2 linked regions of the Priestia megaterium genome follow. The protein of the gene in region 1 binds, or shares a complex with, the protein of each later gene. Links are inferred from orthologs where the notes say so. Each region holds a gene or a part of one and is shown on either strand. Other genes may lie near its edges.

Evidence for each region.
Region 2: the proteins of mfd (region 1) and uvrA are in contact, whole or in part, in a crystal structure (PDB 4DFC), measured with the Escherichia coli proteins. The link is inferred for Priestia megaterium from one-to-one orthologs.

Annotation. Positions count from the first base shown.
Region 1 is NZ_CP085442.1:61,791-66,241, reverse strand. What follows is about bases 323-4,451. They hold mfd (transcription-repair coupling factor), read right to left. Parts: upstream 4,054-4,451; coding sequence 523-4,053; downstream 323-522. Other genes in these bases: pth (aminoacyl-tRNA hydrolase), read right to left, coding at 4,413-4,451; fin (anti-sigma-F factor Fin), read right to left, coding at 4,123-4,353. Outside these bases: spoVT (stage V sporulation protein T), read right to left, coding at 1-273. UniProt on the Escherichia coli protein: Couples transcription and DNA repair by recognizing RNA polymerase (RNAP) stalled at DNA lesions. Mediates ATP-dependent release of RNAP and its truncated transcript from the DNA, and recruitment of nucleotide excision repair machinery to the damaged site.
Region 2 is NZ_CP085442.1:4,935,977-4,939,679, forward strand. The notes cover bases 211-3,591. They hold uvrA (excinuclease ABC subunit UvrA), read right to left. Parts: upstream 3,288-3,591; coding sequence 411-3,287; downstream 211-410. Other genes in these bases: LIS78_RS25710 (hypothetical protein), read right to left, coding at 211-323; uvrB (excinuclease ABC subunit UvrB), read right to left, coding at 3,294-3,591. Also shown: more of LIS78_RS25710, read right to left, coding at 12-210; more of uvrB, read right to left, coding at 3,592-3,703. UniProt on the Escherichia coli protein: The UvrABC repair system catalyzes the recognition and processing of DNA lesions. UvrA is an ATPase and a DNA-binding protein. A damage recognition complex composed of 2 UvrA and 2 UvrB subunits scans DNA for abnormalities.

The sequences.
Region 1 (4,451 bases):
TTTTTTAGAACTTCCTGCTACCGCAATAAATACATCGCGGTCACAAATAAGTACAGGATGACCTAAGCTATCGTATAGCGCTTCGCCATACTCTTTTGCAAAGTCTCCCAATTCACTAATTGGAGAATATTTCTTTAAAATAACTTCTCCATCGCGATCGACGAAAATCTCTAGCGGGTCTCCCTCTCGGATGCGAAGTGTTCTTCTAATTTCTTTTGGAATCACAACGCGACCCAAATCATCAATACGACGAACAATACCTGTTGCTTTCATTCATTGAAGCCTCTCTTTCATATGATGATTAAAATAGTTGGTGAATATCACTGATGGCTATATGATAAAAGGTTCACCTTTGTTGAGGTTAGTATTCTTCACTCTACAACTTCTATTCACCAACCATCTCTTTTTTTGTTAAAAAGTGTGCTTTTATTAAAAAAATGTCCAAAAAACCGCCAAAACATGGGGATTTGGATATTTTCATTTCAGCTATACAAAAAGAAGGCTCAAAAATGAGCCTTCTTTTTAATTCGTAACTTGTTCTTTTTTAACAGTGGCTACTCCTTTTACTAACTGATACACAATATTGAGCCATTCTTTTTGAGCAAGTCCTTTTACATTAACCACTAATTTTACTTTCTTGCCTTCCATACCTAAGCTGACCATTCTGCCAAATTGATCACCTAGCATGAATAATTTTTGGCCGTCTACCGTTGAGCTTGCTTCTTCAGACAACAGAATAGAAATTTCTTGTTTTGACTGAAGAATAGATTCTACTAAGTTCTGCGTTGCATATACTTTTGTTTCAGCTACTTTAAACAAATACTCAACCTCAGCCGGATACTCTCCAAAACGATCAATCATTTCATCCTGCAATTCTTGAATATCCTCTAGTGCTTCAATTCCTCTAAAGCGCTTATACATCTCAATTTTCAAGCGGCCGTCTGTAATGTACTGATCAGGGATATACGCGTCTAAGTCCAGATTCATTTCCACATTAAATTTCACACTTTCTCCGTCAGACCCGCGTCTTTCTTCTATCGCTTCTTTAAGCATTTGTGAGTAGAGATCGAAACCGACAGAATCGATAAATCCATGCTGCTGAGCACCCAGTAAGTTTCCGGCGCCACGTATTGAAAGATCGCGCATAGCAATTTTAAAACCAGAACCTAATTCGGTGAATTCTTTAATAGCTTGCAGACGCTTTTCAGCTACTTCTGTCAGTACTTTGTCTTTGTGATACGTAAAGTACGCATATGCCACGCGATTTGAACGACCTACACGCCCTCTTAATTGATACAGTTGTGATAATCCCATCTTATCAGCATTATTGACAATGAGCGTATTTACATTGGGAATATCTACTCCTGTTTCGATAATGGTTGTACTCACAATCACGTCATATTCGCCTTCTAAAAAGCTTAAGATAACCGCTTCGAGTTCTGTTTCATTCATTTTTCCGTGGGCATACGTTACCCTAGCATCAGGCACGAGCATCGAAATTTCTTCTGCTTTTCGTTCAATATCTTCTACGCGATTATATAAAAAGTAAACTTGGCCATCACGCGCTAACTCACGCTCAATCGCTTCACGAACTAAAACCGGATTATACTCCACTACATATGTTTGAACTGGAAAACGATTTTCAGGCGGCGTTTCAATAACAGACAAATCCCTTACGCCCAACATAGACATATGTAATGTTCGTGGAATAGGTGTTGCTGTAAGTGTAAGGACATCAACGTTTGCTTTCATTTGCTTGATTTTTTCCTTATGCGTTACACCAAAACGCTGTTCTTCATCGATAACTAACAATCCTAAATCTTTATAAATCACGTCTTTAGATAGTAAACGATGTGTACCAATCACTACATCTACGGTCCCGTTTTTTAGCCCTTTAATTGTTTCTTGCTGCTGTTTACGGCTGCGAAATCGGCTCAATAGCCCAATGTTGATTGGATAATCTTGAAAACGCTCACGGATGGTTTCATAATGCTGCTGAGCTAAAATAGTGGTTGGCACTAAAATAGCCACTTGTTTTCCATCTGTCACAGCTTTAAACGCAGCACGAATGGCTACTTCCGTTTTTCCATATCCAACGTCTCCACAAAGCAGACGATCCATTGGTCTTTCATGTTCCATATCCTTTTTAATTTCTTGTACAGAACGAAGCTGATCTTCGGTTTCTTGATAAGGGAAAGCTGTTTCAAATTCTCTCTGTAAATCGCCATCCGGGGAAAATGCATAACCTTTACTTGCTTCACGCTCTGCATACAGTTTAATTAAGTCATCAGCGATGTCTTGAACAGAAGACTCAACTTTTCGTTTCACTTTCTTCCAGTCATTTCCGCCAAGTTTATATACTTTTGGCTCTTTCCCTTCAGATCCTACGTATTTTTGTACTTGATCAATCTGTTCAACAGGAACGTACAGCTTGTCAGAGCCTTCATATTTGATATGGATATAATCTTTATGATTACCGTTAATCTCTAACGTTTCCATTCCTAAGTAACGGCCAATACCGTGGTTCACGTGAACGACATAGTCACCTACGTTTAACTCTGAATAGCTTTTAATACGCTCTGCATTGGAAAGCTTTTGACGGCGCTTTGATTTCTTTACCCGTTTTTTAAACAATTCTTCCTCGGTTAAAACAGCTAATTTTTGCATCGGCAGTTCAAAGCCCATTTGTAAATCGCCTTCAATAATTTGAACAAGACCTGGCACAAGCTGACCATTTCCATCTAAAATAGATGAATCAATATCATAATCTGCTAGCACACCTTCGAGTTTTTTCACGCGCTCTTTATCTGCTCCTAAGAGGACTACCGTATAATTAGCATTTTTCCAACGTTCAATTTCACTTTTTAATAAATTCATTTGGCCGTAAAACTGCTGCATCTGCTTACATGAAATATTAATAATATTTTGCGGACTCGTATACGATACGTGCTTCAAAAATAACGATAAGTATAAAAACTGATGTTTTGCTCGCTGAATAAGAGATGGGAGCTTATGAGATAATTGAACGTCTCGAACAATTTGCCCTTGTCCTAATAATTCCGTTATCCATTCAGCTTCCTCTGTTTCAAGCTGATCAGACGTTTCTTGAATTCGAGTTGTCTCATCAAAGATGACAAGACCGCCTTCTGGTAAATAATCTAGTAAACTAGCAGGCGATTCGTAGAAGAATGATAAATACTTGAACATATTTTCAAGAAGTTGACCTTGACGCAGCTGTTCAATTTCACCTTTAATATTTTCTGTTAAGGTAGCTTTTAGCGCTGCGTTTTTCACTTGTTGCAGCGTCGAAGCCAGCTGTGCTTCTAGTTCTTCAATTCCTTGGGCCACTTCATTTTGGTTCACAATGATTTCCGTAGCAGGGCCGATTGAAATTTCTTTTAACTGCTCTTGAGAGCGTTGATCCTCGATTGTAAAAGTACGAATGGAATCAATCTCCGTATCAAATAGTTCAATTCGGACAGGTAGCTCTTCTGTTAACGGATAAATGTCAATGATTCCTCCGCGCACACTAAACTCACCCGGAGCTGAAACCATCGATGCCCTCTCATAACCCAACTCAACTAACCTTTTTAAATAATGATCAACGTCGATGTCAATTCCCATTTGAAACGGCAGCTGCGTTTGCTCCCATCTTGCTTTAGGAGGCAGCAGCTTTCGAATTCCTGCAAGCGGTGTTACAACTACTCCACCTGTATGTTGACTCCAATAATTGAGTACTTCAATTCGCTGAGCCTTTAATTCTGGACTTGCAATCCCCACTTCTGTAGCAACTAAATCGTTAACAGGGTATAAGAAAACGTCTTTTTCCGGTAAAAGATGCAAAAGGTCTTCATACACTTTTTGGGCTTGATATAAATTATGAGTCACTACTAATAAGGGGTATTTTTTATCCTCATTTAAGAGTGCCATTAATACAGATCGAGCTGAACCGGAAATTCCCGTTACTAACTGTTCTTTCAAACCTTCTTCTAAACTGCTGACAACAGCTCCAATTTCTGTATTTTCTTCAAATTGCTGTCTAATCCCTCGCAAAGGAATTCCCTCCTCCCATGATATGTCTAAACTAAACAGAAAAACGCTTTGGTTTGAGACCAAAGCTTTTTATTGTATAAATGTTTCGTACTGATGATAGTCTGGATTTCGTTCTAGCGCTTCTTGACAGTCTTCACAAATAATTTTAACCACGATATCTCCACTATTATGGTAGTGAATAAAGTCTTTTCGTTCATCTGCGGTCAGGTGATTAAAACCGAGTGCTTCTGTATTGTGAGCTGTCTTTTCTATCATACCGACTTTTGCGCCACAATGTCTACAGAAATAATGAATAGACATACAAATCCTCCCAAATCTTTTAGTGTTAGTATGGACGATTGAGAGAAATTTTATTCTACTTAATTATAGCGATTCATTACTTCTAAGAACGGTTTACC
Region 2 (3,703 bases), 4.9 Mb from region 1 along the record:
TCATTTAACTTTTATCTGCTTAATATTTGTATCCCTTTTACAATATTCCATACAAATACAACAACATTAACTAAAGAAACAACAACTAAAGCTACAATTAAAAGAATAAATACCGTTCCACTAGAGCCAGTAAGAGCAGGAAGCAAGAAGAATAAGAACAAGATCGCTGTAGCGATAGGTAATAAATGTGACAAAAATGCAGTTTTTGCATGTTTCTTTACTTCTATGTTATGAACAACAAAATAAATAATAATAGGTAATAAAAATGGTGCAAAGAAAACGCTAAAATAATTTAAGGAAGATAGTACGCGATTTCCTTCCATAATAATCAACTCCTTATATCATGTATTACGGTTTAATGAGTTAAAAAGTTTCATTCTTTATAAAAAAGACACCAATGCTGGTGTCTTTTAACGAGTTAATGCCTCTGCTTTTTCAACTTTTTTCTCCATACGCTTACGGTCACGTTCTAAAATTGGCTTCAAATAATGACCCGTATAGGATTCTTTTACTTTTGCCACTTCTTCTGGCGTACCCGTAGCCACAATTTGTCCGCCTTTATCTCCACCTTCAGGCCCTAAATCAAGCAGGTAATCAGCAGCTTTGATGACGTCTAAATTATGTTCGATCACTAGAACCGTATCTCCATTTTCAACTAAACGCTGGAGCACTTTTAATAATCGTGCAATATCATCGACATGAAGACCGGTAGTCGGTTCGTCTAAAATGTACAGCGTTCTTCCTGTTGAGCGGCGGTGAAGCTCTGAAGCTAACTTTACACGCTGTGCCTCTCCACCGGATAAAGTAGTAGCCGGCTGTCCAAGCGTGATATAACCAAGTCCTACATCGTAAATTGTCTGCAGCTTCCGCTTAATCTTTGGAATGTTTTCAAAGAAGTGAAGCGCGTCTTCAACCGTCATATCCAACACATCTGAAATGTTTTGATCTTTGTATTTCACTTCTAAAGTTTCACGATTATATCGTTTTCCGTGGCAGACTTCACAAGGGACGTATACATCTGGCAAGAAATGCATTTCAATTTTAATAATACCGTCTCCTCGACAAGCTTCACAACGGCCGCCTTTCACGTTAAAGCTAAAACGGCCTTTTTTATATCCGCGCACTTTTGCTTCGTTTGTTTGGGCAAATACATCTCGAATGTCATCGAATACACCTGTATACGTTGCAGGGTTCGAACGAGGCGTACGGCCTATTGGAGACTGATCAATATCAATGACTTTATCTAAGTGTTCAATGCCTTTGATTTCTTTATGTTCTCCTGCTTTGCTTTTTGCTTTATGCAGCTTTTGCGCCAATGATTTGTGAAGGATATCATTTACAAGCGTACTCTTACCTGATCCAGATACACCTGTAACAGCCGTGAACATACCTAACGGAAGCTTTGCTTTTACATTTTTTAAATTGTTTTCTTTTGCTCCTATAATTTCAATCATCCGATCTTTATCTATTGACCGTCTTTCTGCTGGAAGAGGAATAAACTTCTCTCCTGATAGATATTGACCCGTTAAAGAGTTTTCATCCTCCATCACTTCCTGAGGCGTACCTTGAGAAACAACGGCACCCCCGTGTACGCCGGCTCCTGGTCCGATATCAATTAAATAATCAGCTGCCATCATCGTATCTTCGTCATGTTCTACAACAATCAACGTATTTCCAATGTCGCGCATATCTTGCATTGTGCGAATTAAGCGATCATTGTCACGTTGATGAAGACCGATAGAAGGTTCATCTAAAATATAAAGAACCCCCGTCAAGCGAGAACCAATTTGAGTAGCCAAACGGATCCGCTGTGCTTCTCCTCCTGAAAGAGTTCCAGCAGAGCGGTTCAATGTTAAATAATCAAGTCCCACGTTAATGAGAAAGCTTAGACGCTCACGAATTTCACGCAGTATCATATCCGCAATCTTCATGTCTTTTTCAGATAGGCTGAGACTTTCAAAAAAATCATATGCTTCTTTTACTGAAAAGCGTGTTGTATCTCCTATATGCTTTTCGTCAATAAGCACCGCTAAGCTTTCGCGTTTTAAGCGATTTCCTTTACATTTTGGACAAGCTTGCTGAGCCATGTACTTTTCCATTTGCTCACGGATATAATCTGAACTTGTTTCATGATAACGGCGTTCTACGTTCCGAAGCACGCCTTCAAATTCGATATGATTTTCTCTTACTTGGCCAAAATCATTTTCATAGCGAAAGTAAATTTTTTCTTTACCGCTGCCATATAATACTTTATCAAATAAATGTTCCGGGATATCTCGCACCGGCACGTCCATATCGATGCCGTAATGTGTACATACGGCTTCAAGCAGCTGCGGGTAGTATTGAGAACTTGTTGGCTCCCAAGGTGCAATTGCGTGCTGACGAAGCGTTAAGTCATAGTTAGGAATAACTAAATCTTTATCTACTTCCAATTTCGTTCCTAACCCGTCACACGTTGGACACGCCCCGTACGGACTATTAAATGAAAACATGCGGGGCTCAAGTTCTCCAATGGAGAAACCACATTTTGGACAAGCATGATGCTCACTAAAAAGCAGTTCTTCTTCACCTATCACGTCAATAATTACTTTCCCTTCTCCAAGGCGAAGAGCTGATTCCAAAGAGTCCGACAAACGAGCGGCTACACCTTCTTTTACAACAACGCGATCAATCACTACTTCAATGGAGTGCTTTTTGTTTTTTTCCAGTTCAATTTCTTCTGTTATTTCACGCATTTCTCCGTCTACTCGAATGCGAACGTACCCTTCCTTTTTAATATCTTCTAATACTTTTACGTGGGTGCCTTTTCGGCCAGATACCACAGGGGCCAGTACTTGAAGTTTTGTGCGTTCAGGGTACTCTAAAATTCTATCTACCATTTGCTCAATCGTTTGAGACGTAATTTCAATTCCATGATTAGGACAAATCGGCTTTCCTACACGAGCAAACAAAAGGCGCAAATAGTCATAGATTTCGGTCACAGTTCCGACGGTTGAACGAGGGTTTCGGCTCGTTGTTTTTTGATCGATTGAAATAGCAGGCGACAATCCTTCGATCGAATCTACATCGGGCTTATCCATTTGACCTAAAAACTGTCTTGCATATGCCGAAAGCGACTCGACATAACGTCTTTGTCCTTCTGCATAGATTGTATCGAAAGCCAAAGAAGATTTACCAGAACCTGATAACCCTGTTAACACCACTAATTTGTCTCGTGGGATTTCAATATCGATATTTTTCAAATTGTGGGCTCGTGCACCTTTTACCACGATTTTTTCCATCGCCATGTTTTATCACCCTTCCGCTTTTAATTCTAGAATCAAGTCACGAAGCTCAGCTGCGCGTTCAAAGTTAAGCGCTTTGGCTGCTTCTTTCATTTCTTGTTCCATTTCTTCTACGAGCTTTGCTTTTTCTTTTTTGTTGAGCTTATCAAATGCCGGTGCTTCTTCATACGTTTCTGTATCTTCTGCTACTACTGTTGCACGAATTGAGCCTCGAACTTCTTTTTGAATCGTTGTTGGTGTAATACCATGCTCTTCATTGTAAGCTTCTTGAATACTTCTACGACGCTTGGTCTCATTGATAGCAATGTCCATGGAGTTTGTGATGCGATCTGCATACATAATGACATGTCCATTAGCATTTCGCGCAGCACGTCCGATGGTTTGAATAAGCGATCGTTCTGAACGCAAGAATCCTTCTT